One region of the Erwinia persicina genome, then DNA from elsewhere that is predicted to be linked to it. Evidence: predicted binding sites of a transcription regulator. Region 1 holds the regulator's gene; each other region holds the start of a gene.
The links. The regulator Fur, encoded in region 1, represses iron uptake genes when iron is present. The targets are predictions, from matches to a motif close to ATAATAATGAGAACNACTATCAA.
Positions count from the first base shown of each region.

Region 2: a site for Fur is predicted at 2,257-2,279, ahead of K6L24_RS03565 (TonB-dependent siderophore receptor). Genes of this name have one in related genera too.
Region 3: a site for Fur is predicted at 3,273-3,295, ahead of K6L24_RS19315 (TonB-dependent siderophore receptor). Genes of this name have one in related genera too.
Region 4: a site for Fur is predicted at 2,585-2,607, ahead of fhuE (ferric-rhodotorulic acid/ferric-coprogen receptor FhuE). Genes of this name have one in related genera too.

Region 1 is NZ_CP082141.1:3,321,060-3,325,605, reverse strand. Features, by position in the region: gene K6L24_RS15265 (beta-N-acetylhexosaminidase) at 1-1,447, shown strand, start outside; gene fur (ferric iron uptake transcriptional regulator) at 1,505-1,948, opposite strand; gene fldA (flavodoxin FldA) at 2,343-2,873, opposite strand; gene ybfE (LexA regulated protein) at 3,015-3,296, opposite strand; gene ybfF (esterase) at 3,592-4,356, opposite strand.
Region 2 is NZ_CP082141.1:772,341-776,886, forward strand. Features, by position in the region: gene K6L24_RS03565 (TonB-dependent siderophore receptor) at 12-2,210, opposite strand; gene K6L24_RS03570 (siderophore ABC transporter substrate-binding protein) at 2,557-3,498, shown strand; gene K6L24_RS03575 (ABC transporter permease) at 3,499-4,458, shown strand; gene K6L24_RS03580 (iron chelate uptake ABC transporter family permease subunit) at 4,448-4,546, shown strand, end outside.
Region 3 is NZ_CP082141.1:4,166,642-4,171,187, reverse strand. Features, by position in the region: gene K6L24_RS19325 (MFS transporter) at 1-50, opposite strand, end outside; gene K6L24_RS19320 (LysR family transcriptional regulator) at 149-1,087, shown strand; gene K6L24_RS19315 (TonB-dependent siderophore receptor) at 1,135-3,246, opposite strand; gene K6L24_RS19310 (hypothetical protein) at 3,402-4,232, opposite strand; gene K6L24_RS19305 (hypothetical protein) at 4,229-4,546, opposite strand, start outside.
Region 4 is NZ_CP082141.1:233,086-237,631, forward strand. Features, by position in the region: gene K6L24_RS00990 (diguanylate cyclase) at 1-122, opposite strand, end outside; gene fhuE (ferric-rhodotorulic acid/ferric-coprogen receptor FhuE) at 257-2,416, opposite strand; gene ahr (NADPH-dependent aldehyde reductase Ahr) at 2,759-3,775, opposite strand; gene proP (glycine betaine/L-proline transporter ProP) at 3,930-4,546, opposite strand, start outside.

The DNA of each region.
Region 1 (4,546 bases):
TTGTCTGTTACCGCAGTTAGGCTCAGGGCCGTTCAGCGATAATAACGGAAGTGGCTACTTCAGCCGTGACGACTACATTGAGATTGTGAAATTTGCTGAAGCACGCGGTATCCAGGTATTGCCAGAAGTCGATATGCCTGCCCATGCCCGCGCTGCCGTGATCGCCATGGAAGCGCGTTATCAGCACCTGATGAACGCTGGCCGTGCAAAAGAAGCGTCAGAGTACCGTCTGGTCGATCCAGGAGATAACTCCAATACTACGTCGGTACAACTTTATGACCGGACCAGCTATCTGAACCCATGCCTGACTTCCTCACTGCATTTTGCTAATAAGGTCATCAGTGAAATTCAGCTTATGCACCGCGAAGCCGGGCAGCCACTGCGTAGCTGGCACTTTGGGGGGGATGAAGCAAAAAATATTCGTCTTGGTGTTGGCTATACCGATATCAAACACCCTGAGGCGGGTAAAGGTCAGCTTGATCTCAGCAGGGAAGATCAGCCGTGGGCGAAGTCCCAGGTTTGTCAGGCCATGATTGCATCAGGTAAGGTCAGCGATCTGGGGCATCTTCCGAGCTATTTTGCTTTGAAGGTCAGTGAATTAGTCAAAAAACACGGTATTGAGCGAATGCAGGCCTGGCAGGATGGTTTGAAAAATGCCCAGGATGCCCATGCGTTCGCTACGCCTGAAGTTGCGGTAAATTTTTGGGATACGCTTTACTGGGGTGGCTTCGACACGGTGAATGACTGGGCGAACAAAGGCTATCAGGTGATTGTTTCAAACCCAGACTATCTCTATATGGATTTCCCGTCTGAGGTGAATCCACTCGAAAGGGGCTATTACTGGGGCACTCGTTATAATGATGAACGTAAAATGTTCAGTTTTGCGCCGGATAATATGCCACAAAATGCAGAAACTTCTGTTGATCGTGACGGTCAGTTCTTCAATGCGAAATCTGACAAACCATGGCCTGGTGCAACCGGTATGTCGGCACAGTTGTGGAGTGAGACTGTACGCACTGATGACCAGATGGAGTCTATGATCTACCCGCGTATGTTCTCTGCAGCAGAGCGCTCCTGGCATCGTGCGGCTTGGGAGCAGGATTATCAAGCTGGCAAAGAGTATCGGGGCGGTGAAACGCAATGGATTGACCAGCGTGCTTTACACGATGACTGGCAGCGATTCGCCAATATTCTTGGTCAGCGAGAGCTGGCTAAACTCGATAAGCATGGCATCAGCTATCGTTTACCGGTGCCAGGCGCACGCATTGTGGCTGGCAAACTTGAAGCTAACACGGCCTTCCCTGGTTTAGAGATGCAGTTCAGCACCGACGGCGGAAAGCGCTGGCAGTATTACGACAGACAAAACCTACCAACGGTAACCGGAGACGTGCAGATTAGAGCGGTAAGCCCGGATGGGCAGCGCTTCAGCCGACAGGAATCATTGTAAGACAGGCATAAAAAAACCGATGGCAGGGCCATCGGTTTTTGCATTCAGTCGATCAGATTACTTATCGTGCAGAGTCTCGTCTTCACGGCAATCACCCAGCGAACAGTGGCCATAAAGATACAGGCTGTGGTTGCTCAGTTTAATACCATGACGCGTAGCGATTTCACGCTGACGCTCCTCAATATATTCGTCTCTAAACTCAATGACTTTACCGCAGTCCAGGCAGATCAGGTGATCGTGGTGGTGCTGTTGGGTCAGTTCGAAAACGGATTTACCGCCTTCAAAGTTGTGGCGGGTAACGATCCCCGCGTCATCGAACTGGTTCAGGACACGGTAAACCGTAGCCAGACCAATTTCTTCGCCCATATCAATCAGGCGTTTGTACAAGTCTTCCGCACTGACGTGATGGCCCTCTGGTTCCTGAAGCACTTCCAGAATTTTCAGTCGGGGAAGCGTGACTTTCAGGCCGGCCTTCTTTAATGCGGTGTTATTGTCAGTCATGCGGATATTGTCCTGTTACTTTGCGAGTCACTTAGTGGCTGAAAAGCCCTGAACATCGGTCGGCGCTAAAAATGAGTGCGTTTCAGTATAGAACTGATAATTCGAAATGAAAACCAAAAGGGATGCCTGAAACCGCAAGGGATGTAAGGATAAGTGTCGTTACATCCAGGGAAGCGCGCGCCCGGATTATGTTGGTTTAACATCTCGATCTGCCTCATCTCATCGCCCTTAGGGCGACTCACGTCCTCAATAATGGGGCTTGCGCTGAGAAAGCGGGTAACCGATGGGGTTATTGTACAGTTTTGCAGATGAAAGTTACAAATATGTATCTATTACTTCTATAGGAAAAACCACTCACTTGATGTGAGATACCTCCCACATCAAGCTGTTATAGCTATGCTTCGATAATGTCTTGCAGCTGAAGTTCATCTGAAATTTGTTTTACCCACTGCTCAACACGCTCGTTGGTGAGCTCCGGCTGACGGTCTTCATCAATGGCCAGGCCAAGGAAGTGGGTGTCATCTGCCATGCCTTTAGAGGCTTCGAAGTGATAGCCTTCACTCGGCCAGTGGCCAACAATGACGGCACCGTTCGGCTCAATGATGTCACGGATAGTGCCCATCGCATCACAGAAGTACTCCGAGTAATCTTCCTGATCGCCACAGCCGAACAGGGCCACGAGTTTACCGTTGAAGTCGATCTCTTCCAGCGTCGGGAAGAAGTCATCCCAGTCACACTGTGCTTCACCGTAGTACCAGGTCGGGATGCCCAGCAGCAGAATATCAAAGGCTTCAAGGTCTTCTTTGCTGCTTTTAGCAATATCACGAACTTCTGCAACATCTTTCCCCAGTTGCTTCTGGATCATTTTTGCAATGTTTTCGGTATTGCCTGTATCGCTACCAAAGAAAATGCCGACGAGTGCCATGAGCTTAATAACCTCTTGAATCTTAATGATATGGTGACTGCTGATTTTTTAGCAGATATCGTTAATGATAACAGACCGCCGTAAGCGGATAAATGAGTAATACTGCTGGTTTTGTCGCTGAGTGCTCACCCCCCGAAAGAATCAGGGCTGATGGCTTTGCAGCTGTGCCAGCAGCATCTCTTCAATCAGCTCACTTCGGCTCATATTACGCTCGAAAGCCAGCTGATTCAGGACATCCACCGCGTCGCTGTTCATTTTCAGCTCAACACGTTTCAGGCCGCGCACTTTATCACGCTTGAGCTGATTACGTTTGTTGATACGCAACTGCTCATCACGCGTCAGCGGATTGGTCTTGGGTCGTCCCGGACGACGTTCATCTGCAAACAGATCGATCGTTGTGCGGTCCGTATTCTCTTTTGCCATAGGAATCGTCGTACTGAAAGGCTGGATGACTGATGAATTGGCCGATATGCCGTCTGAGGGTTCAGCAGCGGCAAAATTTTAGCGCGCCATCATACCCCAGTGAAAGTGGTGACGACAATCATTTATCCCCTTCATTCTTCAAGCGGTCGGGGGGATGATGGCGTCCTTAATCCGGCCCTTCCTGGGCCTGTTCCCGGCCACTGAGTGATTTCTGCTCACACCCTTGACCGAACGTCTTGCCGCCCTGCAGCAACACGCATGATTTTGGTTATGATAACCGGAGCAAATAATTTTTTTACAACGCAAAAAAACGACGAATAGCACGTAACACCGCATCGGGCTTTTCGGCATGTACCCAGTGCCCGGCACCGCTTATTACATGTGCACGGGCCTGCGGGAACTGTGACATTAGCGCATCACGATATTCGTCTGCCAGATACGGTGAGCGGTCTCCGCGAATGAAAAGCACCGGGTGCGGCCAGGCCGGTAGCGACTGCCAGCCAATAATGTCGTCATAACAGGACAACAGCACGGGAACGTTGAAGCGCCACTCACCATCATGAAATGATTTGAGCAGAAACTGAATCACGCCTTCTTCGTCAATCGACTGCCGCATCAGCGATGCTGCTTCACTCCGTGAGGTGATAGCCGCATTTGTCACGGCGTTCAGGGCTGTGAAGATGTCATCGTGGTGACGGGTGGTGTAAGCCACTGGCGCAATATCAATCACCACGATACTCTCTACCCGATCGGGGGCCAGCGCGGTCAACGCCATAGCGATCTTCCCGCCCATTGAATGTCCGATCACACTAAAGCGATCGACCTGCAAGTCGTCAAGCGTTTCCAGGATGTCCTGAGCCATCAGGGGATAATCCATCTCAGGCGCACGCGAAGACAAGCCGTGATTGCGCACATCGAGTTGAATCAGACGACGATCGTCTTTTAATCCCCGGGCCAGTACGCCCAGGTTGTCCAGGCTGCCGAACAGGCCGTGGATCAACACCAGAGGCAGTCCATGAGTCGCAGATTGTTCAGATTGCAGGCGGAAATTCAAATTCATAGCGAAAGTTCTTACAGTTGGCACGAGGGCTTAGGGTATCATGGATCCCACAATTTCTGCCGCTGGTGCGAATCACGGAGATGATCTTTTTGCGGCATATTCCGACTTTTGCCCTGAAAAGGGCATGGCGCTACACCCCGGCAGGATTTAACTTTATAATCCTGATGTTAGAACTGGGCAGGCTAAACGC
Region 2 (4,546 bases), 2.1 Mb from region 1:
GGGGCAGGGGATCAGAATGACATAGTGACGCCCGCATAGTAGGCGCGGCCCGGTTCGTTATAGGTGGAAGCCCCGTCGTTTTCACGGTAAATCTGCTTATCAAACAGATTACTGACGCCGCCTTTCACACTCAGATCTTTGGTGAACTTATAGTTCATATTCAGACCCACAATGGAATACGCACCAATTTCTCTGTTTGACAGCCCGGTGGTGCCCTCAAGGCGGCTTTCAACAAACTCACGCGGTTTCTGGCGTCCGTACAATGTCCAGTTCAGCTCGGTGGAGAACTTATCGGTAACCTGATAATCCAGCATCGAGTTGATGGTGTACTTAGGGATGATCGACAGCGGGTTGCCGGTTTTCTTGTCTTTCGACTCCAGCATATAGGTGGCATTGGTACGCCAGTCGAGCACATCACTTACCACCGGGATCGTCAGGCTGGCTTCCAGACCTTCCACCAGCGCTTTGCCGCCATTTTCCCACTGCAGGATGTTATAACCGTTGGAGGCCTGCCCGAGCAGGTCAGTGCCGGAGACGATTTTGTTTTTATAGTCGTTGCGGAACCACGTCACACCCGCGGCATAACCGTCGGCAGCAAACTCCAGCCCCAGCTCTTTATTCACGCTGACTTCCGCGTCCAGATTAGGGTTGCCTAACAGATAGCAGCTGCCGCTGGCAACCGTCGTCGGGCAGCCATTACCCCGGGTGGCCAGCAGATAGCCTTCGCTTGACTGGTAGAGGTTCGGGGCTTTAAACACCCGAGCAATACCGGCTTTCAGTTTGAACCTTTCACCCAGATCCTGAGAGAAGTTGAAACTCGGGCTGAAGTTACTGCCAAATTCACTGTGGTGATCAAAACGCAGGCCCGGGATCAGGAAGGTGCCTTCCCATGGCTGGATATTATCTTCGACGTAGAGTGCGGCCGTGGTCGCGCTGTTCTTGCTGCTGCGACTGGCGGGATCCCCCGACATATCGCCGATGATCACGCCGCTGGCATCGGTGGCTGACATGGAGGCGCTGTCGTCCAGCTTTTCGTGATTCCACTCAGCGCCGAGGGTCACAGTCTGCTCAATCCAGCGATCCAGCGGCATATTGGCTTCCGCGCTGGCTCGGTAATTTTCCAGTCGGCTGGTGCTGTACTCATCGCTGTTAATCATCCCTTCCACGCGGCCGGTCGAGCCCTCTTTCATACGCGTGTTATTGGTTTTTTCGTAATTAAAGGCGAGCTTAGAGTCACCCCATTCCCAGAAGCCGTTATGGGTCAGCCCGTAAGACTGGCGATACAGGCGGTTGGTCTCGGAACCGTACAGCGAATCAACCAGGCCACCGGGGCTGATATTGCCGTTACTGTACTGGGTATCGCCGGCATAGATATTCCCCTGGCGGCTGTAGCCGTAGCTGAAATCCACGATCTGCGAGGGGGTCATTTTCCACGACACCAGCGCATTAATATCCTTGTTACGCACCCCTTCACGGCCCGCGGCATAAGATCCGTTTTGCGCCTGGTTGATATCGGCGGCATCGGCATCGGTTTTGTTGAGGTTACCGTAGAGACGCATGGTCAGCGCGTCACCCGCCAGCGGGCCGCTCAGGCTGAAGTTGGCCCGTTTAGTGTCACCTTCTTTGCTGTTTTCCGGCTGGTTGGTAAACAGTGACAGGGAGCCGTGCCAGTCTTTGGTCGGGCGTTTGGTGTGGATATTGATTACGCCGCCGGCAGCCCCTGAACCGTAACGGGCAGCGGCCGGGCCACGCAGTACTTCAATGCGTTCGACCATCTCTGCCGGTACCCAGTTGCTGTCGCCGCGGGTATCACGCTCGCCTTTCCAGCTGTAACGCACGGCATTCCGCGAGGTGGTGGGAACGCCATCAATCAGGATCAGCGTGTTTTCCGGGCCCATGCCGCGAATGTCGATTTGGCGGTTATTGCCCCGGCTGCCGTTAGCGCTGTTGCCGGTCAGGTTCACGCCGGGCATTTTGCGGATGATGTCGGATAAATCGTTAACGGGCGGATTCTTCGCGATATCCTCTGCCGTGATGATAGAGACCCCAGGCTGTTGTTTTAACTCCTGTTCTGCTGTTTTCTGTACCAGCAGTACATCCTCCACTTCACTGGCGGCGGCGGTATCGTCATCGGCGCTGGCCGTCCCGGCCAGCGTGGCAGTCAGTAAAAGTGCCAGAGGGTGTAATCGAAAGCGTCCGTTCCTGTTCATTGCATCATCTCAAAGTGTTTGGTGTTGTAAGAGAATGTGCATGATAACGATAATTGTTATCATTTCTATGGCGGAAACAACGAATCCTTAAAATCTCCACAATTGGCCACTTTTGTCAGAAAAAGTCAGCGCTCAGATTTTAGTTGATATTATACAATGTGTTAGGTTTTCCATATTTACTTCACAATCTGCTTATTTGGCACCGATTGTGAAAGCTGGATGTTTTATGAACACTCTGTGCCATGTTCTGTCTACCCATCCCGCCGCTCAGTCGTTATTATCCCGCAACAAAATCAAACGCGAATCGTTCTCATTTTTGCTACTTATCTGATTCTCAGGAGAGAAAATGCGCTTCCCTCAGGCTTTCGCTTTAACGCTGTGTTCCGCTCTGCTGGCCATGACCCCCGCGGCCTTTGCAGCAGAGGCGTCCGTGCTGTCAATCGTTCATGCGCAGGGCACCACGGAAGTGCCGAAAAATCCGCAGCGTGTGGTGATCCTCAGCCCGGCCACGCTGGATATTGCTGATGCCCTGGGGATTAACCCGATGGGTGTGCCACAAACCAGCGCGCACTATCCGCAGCATCTGGCGAAGTACAACGGCAAGGCGTATCTGAATGCCGGCACGCTGTTCGAACCCAACTTTGAAGCCCTGAGCAATGCCAGACCCGATCTGATTCTGGCCGGTGCCCGCGCCCACGATGCCTATAGCAAGCTGAGTGAAATTGCCCCGACAGTCTCGCTGGATCTCGACCCGAAACATTTTGTGCAGAGTCTGACTGAACGCACGGAGCAGTTAGGTAAGCTGTTCGGTAAAGAAGAAAAAGCCCGGCAGGTTTTGGCGGCGTTTAACGCGCAGATAGCCGACGTGCGTAAGGAGTCAGCCACTGCCGGTAGCGCCATGATGCTGATGATCAACGGCGGTAAGATCAGTGCCCATTCGCCAGGTTCGCGCTTTGGTTTTATCTATGACGTGCTGGGCTTTAAACCCGCTACCGCTTTCCCGGAAACGGGCAAACACGGTAACGCCGTGTCGCCTGAATTCATTATGGAAGCTAACCCGGACTGGCTGTTTGTGCTGGATCGTGACAGCGCGATTGGCCGCAAAGAGGGCGAGTCAGCGCAGCAGGTGCTGGATAACCCGCTGGTGCGTAAAACCAACGCCTGGAAAAAACAGCAGGTGGTGTACCTGGATTCAGGTTCGCTGTATATCGCCGGTGGCATTCAGAGTTACAGCAATCTGATGACTCAGGTGAAGCAGGTGCTGGATAAAACGAAAACACAGCCGTAAATGAAATCTGTTGCCTTTGTTGCAGGCCTGGCATTGCTGCTGGGCCTGATGGCGTGCAGCCTGTTTGTTGGCGTCAGCCGCGTCACGCTGGCCAGCCTGTGGTCGGACCCGGAGATGCGCGAGATCCTGATGATCAGCCGCTTTCCGCGTACCGCTGCGCTGCTGCTGGCGGGCAGTGCGATGAGCGTGGCGGGGCTGATGATGCAGATGCTGACGCAGAACCGTTTTGTTGAGCCTTCGGTGGTCGGCACCACGCAGTCTGCCAGCCTGGGACTGTTGCTGGTGATGATCGTCAGCCCGGCGGCGCCGATCATGCTGAAAATGGGCGTTGCCACGCTGTTCGCCCTCGGCGGTACCGCACTGTTTATGCTGCTGATCCAGCGTATCCGCATGAAATCCTCTCTGATGGTCCCGCTGGCCGGCATTATGCTGGGGGCGGTGTTCAGCTCGGTCACCACTTTCCTGGCGATGAAATTTGACCTGCTACAGTCGCTGGGCGGCTGGGAGTCCGGCGATTTTTCCAGCGTGATGCAGGGGCGCTATGAACTGCTGTGGGGCGTGGGGGCGATTACGCTGCTGGCGGCAGTGATTGCCGACCGCTTTACGGTCGCGGGAATGGGGCGTGACTTTTCGGTTAACGTCGGGCTGCGCTATCACCGCGTGATGCTCACCGGTATGGCGATGATCGCCATGATCAGCGGCGTAGTGATTGTGGTGGTCGGCGTGCTGCCTTTCCTTGGCCTGATCGTGCCCAACATTGTCAGCCTGGCGCTGGGCGATAACCTGCGCCGTACCGTGCCGTGGGTGGCGCTGGTGGGCGCAGTGCTGGTGATCGCCTGCGATATCGCCGGCCGTCTGATTATTCATCCGTTTGAGATCCCCGTCAGCGCGCTGCTTGGTGTGATGGGGGCGGCGATCTTCCTGGTGCTGATTGTGAGGTCGAAACGCCATGCGCACTGATCTGTCACTGTCGCCGGGTCAGCGTCTGCTGCTGCTTGCCGGGCTGCTGCTGGCGCTGATGACGCTGTTTATGACCCTCGATCTGCAC
Region 3 (4,546 bases), 850 kb from region 1:
ACGGTGGGGCCGGACAGCGGCTGGGGTGAAGAAGAAGATTGGGTCGACATGGTCAGCACCTGTGTGTCTGTGAAGTTGACGCTATTATTATGCGTTGGCAGGCGCAGCGGTAGTCGCCTGCCTGGTAGAACTGTTATACGATAGGCGTATGAACACCTCACAATTTCCCGGCGTTGACCGTATAGAACTGATGCAGACCTTTGTGCGCATCGTGGAAGCTGGCAATCTGTCGGCCGCCGCCGCACGGCTGGGCACCAGTCAGCCCACCGTCAGCCGTCGCCTGCAAACCCTGGAGAAGCTGCTGGGCCTGAAGCTGGTACAGCGAACCACTCATGTGATGAAGCTGACAGAAGACGGCCAGCGCTGCTATGCCCACGCCAGGACACTGCTGGAAAGCTGGCAGGGCATTGAGGACGACCTGCGCGGCGTCACCGAGGAGCCGCAGGGGGTGCTGAGGGTGCTGGCTCCGCACGCCTTCGGGCAGGATCAGATGATTGTGCCGTTGCAGCACTATCTGCAGCGCTACCCCCGGATGACCGTGGAGTGGATGCTGAGTGACCGCCACCCGGACTTTATTGCCGAGGGCATCGACTGCGCGGTGCACGTCGGCCCGGTCACCGAACCGTCGGTGGTGGCCCAGTTGGTGGCAGAAGTGCCGCGCATTGTCATTGGTTCCCCCGCGCTTCTGGCGACGGATGCGGTACCGCAGCACCCGCAACAGCTCCAGAGCCTGCCATGGCTGGCCCTCAGCACCTTCTATCGTCACAGCGTCTCGCTGACGCACCTTCCTGGCGGAGAAAACCAGCGCTTTGATATCCAGCCACGGCTGCTGACCGACAGTCTTTACGCCCTGCGCAATGCGGTGCTGGCAGGGATGGGTGTAGGGATTGCGTCATCATGGGTGGTGCAGGAGGATATTGCGCGCGGAACGTTACTGCACCTCGCGCCGCAGTGGCAGGCCGCCGCACTGCCGGTGTATCTGGTCTATCCCCACGCCCGCTACTATCCTGCGCGCCTGCGGATGTTTCTGACCATGATGCGTGAGGCGATGCCGGTACTGACGGGGACGCAGCACCCGCTGCGTTGAATAAAAAAAGGCACTCCCGGAGAGAGAGTGCCTGCAGTGAGCGGGGCTCAGAAGCTGTAGCTGATGCCCGCCTGCCAGGTGCGGTCACGGCCGATCCAGCAGTTCGTGGTGTCGTAGCAGGTGAAGGTTTCTTTATTGGTCAGGTTCTGCGCGCTGGCTTTCAGCGTCACCCCGGCCAGTTGTGGCGAGACCGCTGCCATATTGTAAGATACCGCCATATCCCACAGCGTGGTGCCGCCCAGCTTGCCCTGATCGTTGGCCAGGGCAATCTCCATCGGGCCGACGTAGCGCGCACCGGCACCGACAGTCAGGCCGCGCACTGCGCCGTTGTCGAAGGTGTAGTCACCCCAAAGATTAAAACTGTTTTCCGCCACCTGGGTCGGGCGTTTCCCCTGGTACTTATCATCTTCGGTATTCAGCGCGTGCGTATAGGCATAGTTGGCGATCAGGCTGATATTGTCGGTCGGACGGCTGATCACCGACAGCTCTGCCCCTTTCGATTCCACTTCCCCGGTCTGGCGATAATTGAGGAAGCTGAGATCGGAGGTGAGCACGTTTTTCTGCCGGATATTAAACACCGAGGCGGTCACCGTGGTGGCGTAATCGGCCAGCAGGTATTTCACCCCGCCTTCCAGCTGACGGCTGGTGGTCGGTTTAGCGGAGGTCAGGTTGCCCGTCGGAGAAACCGGTTTGAAGCCTTCGGAGTAGCTGATAAACGGTGCGATACCGTTATCAAAGGTGTAGAGCGCCCCGAGGCGTTTGGTCAGGCGGTGCTGCGCCACCCACTCTTTTTGATTATTACCGAGGTAGTCGGTGTTGGTGGATCGGTAGTCATCGTAGCGTAACCCGGCGATCAGGCTCAGATTGCCGAACTCCACCTGGTCCTGGAAGTAGTAGCCGGTCTGGTTGAAGCTCAGACGGTTAAGCTGGGCGGTATACAGGCCCAGTGCCGATTCGTTGACCTGGTTGTAGTCCGGATTGCTGAGATCAAAGCCCGGTGTGCGGGTGGCGTACTGATAGTTGAAGTGAGAATCCATCCGCTGATAGTCCACGCCCGCCAGCAGGTGATGCTGCCAGTCGCCCAGATCCCACTGCTTCGTCACCTGGTTATCGATATTGAAGCTTTTCAGGTCTTCATCGGTGGTGTAGGCAAACCGATCCAGCTGGCTGTTACTGACGGCCGGATTGGTCAGACCCGAGGCATAAATACTGCGCTGGTGGGTATCAACGTCAAAATAGCGCGCCTTCTGCGCCACACCCCAGCCGTTATCGAACTGATGCTCAAAGCTGTAACCCAGCATCCACTGGCGCTGTTTAAAGCCGCTCCAGCGGTCGCCTGCATAAGTGCGGCGCGAAGCATCTGACGACGTCAGCGCGGCCAGTGGCAGAGGGTCAGACGGCGTCAGGCTGGGGATGTCCTGATACTGCGCGTCGATCGTCAGGCGGGTTTTATCCGACGGCTGCCAGGTGAGTGATGGAGCGACCAGGTAGTTTTCACTGTGAGTGGTGCGTGGCTGATCGTCCCCGGCGCTGGCTTTACCAATAAAGCGATAGCTCCAGTCGCTGTCGGCAATCGCTCCGGTGCTGTCGATATAGCCTTCGCGCAGCTTGCGGTTGCCGCTGTTAAACCCGACTTCGGTTTTCTGCTCTTTCTCCGGTTTTTTACTTTGAATATTCACCAGGCCACCCGGCGAACCGTTACCGTACAGCACCGACGCCGGGCCCTTCAGGATATCCACATGGTCGATCAGAATCGGATCGATACTGGCCTTGGTGTTACCCGTGACGTTATACGGCAGCTGTAAGCCGTCATAGAAGGTGTTATCCACCGTGAAACCGCGAATTTTATATTCGCTCATGTAGGAGGTGGCGCCGCGGGTTTCGGTGGACACGCCGGGGGCATAGCGCAGAATTTCATTCAGCGAGCTGGCGTGACGCGCGACAATCTCTTTGCTGCCGACGGTGTTGATCACCTGAGGCGTTTTGCTTTCCGGTACCGCCGACTTGGTGGCGCTGTTGGTATAGGCGGGCAGGGCGGCGGCGCCGGAATCTGAGGCGCTGACCACCAGCGTTTTTTCATCGCTGGCTGCCGCATGGGCAAAAGAGGCACAAGTGCTGGCAATCAGCACGGCGAGCAGACAGGGCTTAGTGGTGAACATGGGTTTAGATGCCAATGAGAATGTGAAAGATAACGACAATTATTATCATTGGTTGTCACTATGCAATAACTTCCGACAAAAATTTTCCAATAATAAAAAACGCGCTGACCGTGAGGCCAGCGCGTTAAGGGCAAAGAGCGTGCCGGGCAGAGCGTTTACTGCAGATCGACCGTCAGTTCCGGCGCACCAAAGCCGATCACCGTGGCGTGGGACGCCGCAAAATAGTCGCGCCAGAACGCTTCCAGCTGCTGCATGATTTTTCCGGAACGGTAGTTATTTTTCGCCTCGCTGTCGATCAGCCCGGCCCCCGCAATGTAGATCCTGCTGTCGGCAAAATCGGCCAGCAGATGCTGTTTGCTGACGCGCTGCATCTCTTTTTCCGGTGCCAGCAGGCGGATCTGATTATTGCTGTAGAAGCTGCCGAAATCGCTGTTTTCCAGCATATCCGACACCAGCAGAATGGTTTTTGCCTGCGCCGGCTCTGCCTTCAGATCGTCACTGATTCGCTTCAGGCTGTCCATGATCTCGCTTTTAGCAATATTGTCGCCCTGCTCTGCAAAGGCAGCGGCCAGCTTTTTGCCAATCGTCTGCTCAAAATACTGTTTCTGCTGCGACAGGCAGCCATCCAGAGATTTCAGGCTGTCCATGCCGAGGCTGTTGCGCGCTTTCTGATCGGTGAACGGGCCTTCCAGCTTGCCGTCAAAGGTGCGCTTCATGTAGTTGTCCTGCAGCAGAGCAGAGAACTGATACAGGATGATGTGGTCGCCAGGCTGGGCGAAGCGCAGCACCTGCTGCCAGATCGACTTTTTCAGTTCGGTCGGCACTTTCACTGTCTGGTCGACAATAATCACCAGCTCGCGCCCGCTGGCAGGCGGGCGTTCGGCGTCGAGCCTGGCGTAGCTGTAGCAGCTGGGAATATCGTTACGTTCGGCAGCGTACAGCGTCGTGCTCATGCCCAGCAGGATCAGCGCGATAAGGGCTTTCATGCCGTTCCTCCCTGACGTGCCTTATTCAGCAGGGCCTGCACCTGCTGGCGCTTTTGCAGCGCGGGCAGGGCTAATCCCTGATCGTCGGCAATCAGCTGCAGTTCATCGGCGCTGAACGAGGTGAGATCGCCCAGAGCATGAATGCGCTGCTTCTCCTCCGCGTCATCTGCCACGGAGGCCGTCGGAGCCGGAGCCGTCACCGGCGCGGCAGCCGGTGCGATGGCGGCGGCTGCGACAGGCTCCGGGATGACCGCCGGGGCGGCTGCGGGCGGCTGCGGCGCAGGCACGGCCTGAGTCACGGCCACTGGCGGTGC
Region 4 (4,546 bases), 1.6 Mb from region 1:
AGTACAGAAAGAAACGGGAAAAAACATAAAAAAGTGCCCAGTTGCCGCATGGCGAACATGCGACGAATAAAGCGCATTGAGCGCTGTTTTAACTGTGTGTCGTCCGGGGAGTAATAGTGCATGAATACGCGACATTGAGCCGATCAATGCTGCAGTGTATCGGAAAAAAAGTAGCCTGTTCGTTATTTTATCGGGTAGAAAGAACAATGCCGGCCAGTCTGCACAACCGGCATGGTTCCGGGTAAAAATTATCTCATTAAAACGAGTAGTTAGCCGATACGGTGACGTTTCGCGGTGCGCCGTAAACAACATAGGTACCCAGGTAATCGTAATACTCTTTATCGAACAGGTTGTTAATATTGGCCTGAACAGAAACCTGCTTCGTGACCTGGTAGCGGCTGAACAGATTCACCAGGGTCACCGGCGACTGGTCAATATAATCCGCCGGGGCACTGGCAACGTTGGCCCAGGTTTTATTCTGCCAGTTTACGCCGCCGCCAACGGTCAGATCCTGCAGCATCGGCAGACGGTAGCGGGTGAACAGCTTCGCGGTAGTCCGCGGGATTTCCGGCATCACGGCAGTGCCGTTACGCTGTTCGGCAATGTAGCGTGATGCACCGAAGGTCATCTGCCAGTTGTCGGTCAGCGCGCCGTTCACTTCAAATTCTACGCCCCGGCTTACCGCATCAACCGAATCGTACGCATATTCTGTGGTGTTCGGAATATAGACGTAGCTGTTTACCCCCAGGCCGTTTTGCTCGGTACGGAATAACGACAGCGATGCAGTCAGGCGACTGTTCATCCAGTCGCCTTTCATACCCGTTTCGTAGCTTTTTCCCGTCACGGGGGCGAGATATTTCGCGCTGCTGCTGCGTGTGGTTTGTGGCTGGAAGATACGGGTGTAACTCGCGTACAGCGAGTAGGTGTCATTAAGATCGAAAGTCAGACCCGCATAAGGGGCGACTTTATCACTGGTGTTTGAGCCTGATGTACCGTTGGCGCTCCAGTCGGTATAGCGGGCACCTACTAACAACGACAGTGGGTCAGCCAGTGAGAAGCGTGCGGCGGTGTAAACCGATCTCTGGCGGATAGTATCAGCCAGTGAGTTTGTCCACGGTGACCAGGTCCCTTCGGTGACGCTGCCGTTCCAGTCGTGATAGTTACCGGTATCTACCCCTGACAGGTCTGAGAAGCTGTTATAGAAGGTATTTTCCTGTTTGCTGTAGCTGCCGCCGACCATCAACTCGTGAGAGCGTCCCAGCAACTCGAAAGGGCCGTTGGCATACAGATCGACGCTGTCTGTAGTACGGCGGCCTTTGTTCCAGCCGCTGTACAACGTATTACCGGTGCCTGTGACTTTATCCGGGTAACCATCAGAGTACATCAGACGTGTATCGAAAGTCGTTCTGGTGTGGCTGCCGCTGACCTGTGCCTGCCAGCCGCTGTCGAATTTTTGCATCAGCGTGGCAAAGATCTTGTTGGATTCTTTGTCACTATAGGCCCAGTCCGCACCGGAGTTGAAACTACGGTCAAAGTGGGTACGTTCGCCGTTACTGTAGAACGTCGGGATGCCGCCCCAGCTTGGGTCTTCGGAGCTGCTGTCCTGGTAATCCCAGCCCAGTGACAGCGTGGTGGAATCGGTTAAATCGGCATCCAGCACGGTGGAAAGGAATTTCTTTCGGGCATGGTAGCGATCAAGCCAGCTGTCATTTTCCTGATAACCCCCGATGGCGCGGCCGCGTAGGGTGCCAGATTCATTTAACGGCACGGTGACGTCCCCGACGTAGCGCTGTTTATCCCAGCTGCCGGTTTCTGCAGACAGCTTACCGGTGACCACTTTGCTGTCGGCATGTTTTCGCACCATATTGACGGAGGCTGACGGGTTACCGGAACCCAGGGCCAGGCTGTTCGCACCGCGAATCACTTCGATACGATCGTAAATGGCGGTGTCCGAACGGGTATCGCCCAGGTCCCAGACATCGGTCACCACGGTGGGCACGCCGTCGAAAAGGTAGTTATTAATCAGGAAGCCGCGGGAATAATAGTTTGATCGGTCGGAATCGATATTAGAGGCCGACACGCCCACCGTGTTGTTCAGAACATCGCCCACGCTCTGCAGTCCCTGGTCCTGCATCCGTTGTTGACTGACAATAGAAACAGACTGCGGAATATCACGCACGGTCAGCGGCATTTTGGTACCTGCGCTGGTGACCGGAACGCTGTAATCCGTGGCGGCCTGGGCTGCTGCCGTATCCGTATTCGCCTCCACGGTCAGCGTATCGGTTTTGGCGCTGTCGGCGGCAACGGCGGGCTGCAATGCAGACATTACCAACAGTGCGGCAACCAACGGGGTGAAAATACGTGATGCAGATAATGGCGCTGAGTGATGCTGCTTACGGGATTTAGAGCGAGACATTGGCACGATCATTCCTGGAATAAGTTGCTGATGTTGAGTCAATACCTGCACCGGGCACGAAAATATCTACCGGTTATCCTTAGGCGGTATGAGTACTCTGACTTATCCATGAAGTAGCGGTGAGGTCCACTGATACGGCAATCAGGCAGGTTATTGCCTGTAATGGTAAAGCAAATGAGAACTATAATTATTAAGGGTTAAGGTGTAAATAAATATTATCGTACGGGGGAACGCTGGCGGAATAAGAGAGGCGGGCAGAAGGGGAAAGAGCGTATCTGCCCGCGGAAAAGACGCTGACCGCAAGAGCCGATCGCAACAGCCGATCGGCCCCGGGGCAAGGGTTTAGAAGTCGGCTTTCAGCACCACGCGGAAGTTGGCTTTCCCCGCACGGACGTGCTCCAGTGCGTCGTTGATTTTTGACATCGGGAAGAACTCGACGTGCGGTGCAATATCACGGCGTGCCGCCAGCTTCAGCAGCGAACGCAGCTGGCCCGGAGAGCCGGTGGAGGAACCGGTGATCGCTTTATCGCCCATAATCAGATCGAACGCGCTGACCTGGAACGGCTTCATCACGGCCCCGACGGTGTGGAATTTGCCCTGCGGTGCCAGTGCATCGAAGTACGGCTTCCAGTCGAGATCCACGGCGACGGTGCTGAGGATCAGGTCAAAGCGTCCGGCCTGCGCTTTCAGCGCTTCCGGGTCACGGCTGTTGATGACTTCATCGGCACCCATGTCCAGGATGGACTGCTTTTTATTGGCAGTGGAGCTGAAAGCCACCACTTCTGCTCCCATCGCCCGCAGGATCTTGATTGCGATATGGCCCAGACCGCCGATGCCGATCACACCCACGCGGCTGGTCGCGGTGATATTGCTCATCAGCAGCGGTTTAAACACGGTGATGCCGCCGCACAGCAGGGGACCGGCTGCGGCTGCATCCAGGCTTTCCGGTAGCGGGATCACCCACTGCCAGTCAGCGCGCAGCTTTTCAGCAAATCCGCCATTATTCAGGATGGTCGGGGTGGTGCCTTTTTCGCAGTTCACCTGCTCGCCGTTGATACAGGCATCGCAGTGCTGACAGCTTTTTGCCGTCCAGCCAATACCCACGCGCTGTCCAATGGACAGGCCTTTATTTTTTGCCGCCTCACCCAGGGCGGAAACGCGACCGATCACTTCATGGCCGGCAATGGTCGGATACTGAGAGATACCCCATTCGTTATCGATCATCGACAGGTCAGAGTGACAGACGCCACAGTATTCAACCTCGACTTCCACTTCCTCTGTGCTCAGTTCGCCTGCGTCGTATTCATACAGTTCAAGAGCCTGTCCTGCTTGCATGGCCGCGTAGCTTTTAATTTTCATTTCATACCTCAGATTCGGTTTACGGTCAGGGGGGAGAGTTTAGCTGTTCAGGGAAATAAAGTGGGTTTTCGCCGCACGTAAGGTTTATCTGAAGGACTGACTGCGGAGAAAATGGGCAAAAAGAAGGGCGGCCCTGTTCTGGCCGCCCGGATGTTTACTCGTTGATACGTGGATGCTGATCGATCAGGCGGGAGCGTTTCGCTTCCAGCTCGCTGATCTGCTCGCTGATATCTTCGATTTTTTGCTCGATGTTATCGTGATGCTCCTGCAGGATCTCTTTGGCTTCCGCCATGTCCGACGCTGCTGGCGTGGCACCGCGCAGCGGCATGTTGGCGGTTTCTTTCATGGTCAGACCGGTGATCAGACCAATCACGGCGACAACCATCAGATAGTAAGCCGGCATATAGAGATTGCTGGTCGTTTCGACCAGCCATGCTGCGATGGTCGGGGTCAGACCGGCGACCAACACCGAGATGTTAAAGGCACTGGCCAGCGCGCTGTAACGGATGTGGGTCGGGAACATGGCTGGCAGAGAGGAGGCCATCACACCGGTAAAGCTGTTCAGGATCACCGCCAGCAGCAGCAGGCCGGCAAAAATCAGCCCCATCACGCCGCTGTTGATCAGCATAAATGCCGGAATGGACAGCACCAGCAGCGCGATGCTGCCGATGATCACAAACGGACGGCGACCAAACTTATCGCTCATCAGGCCCATAACCGGCTGCACAAACAGCATACCCAGCATAATGGCGATGATAATCATCACGCCAT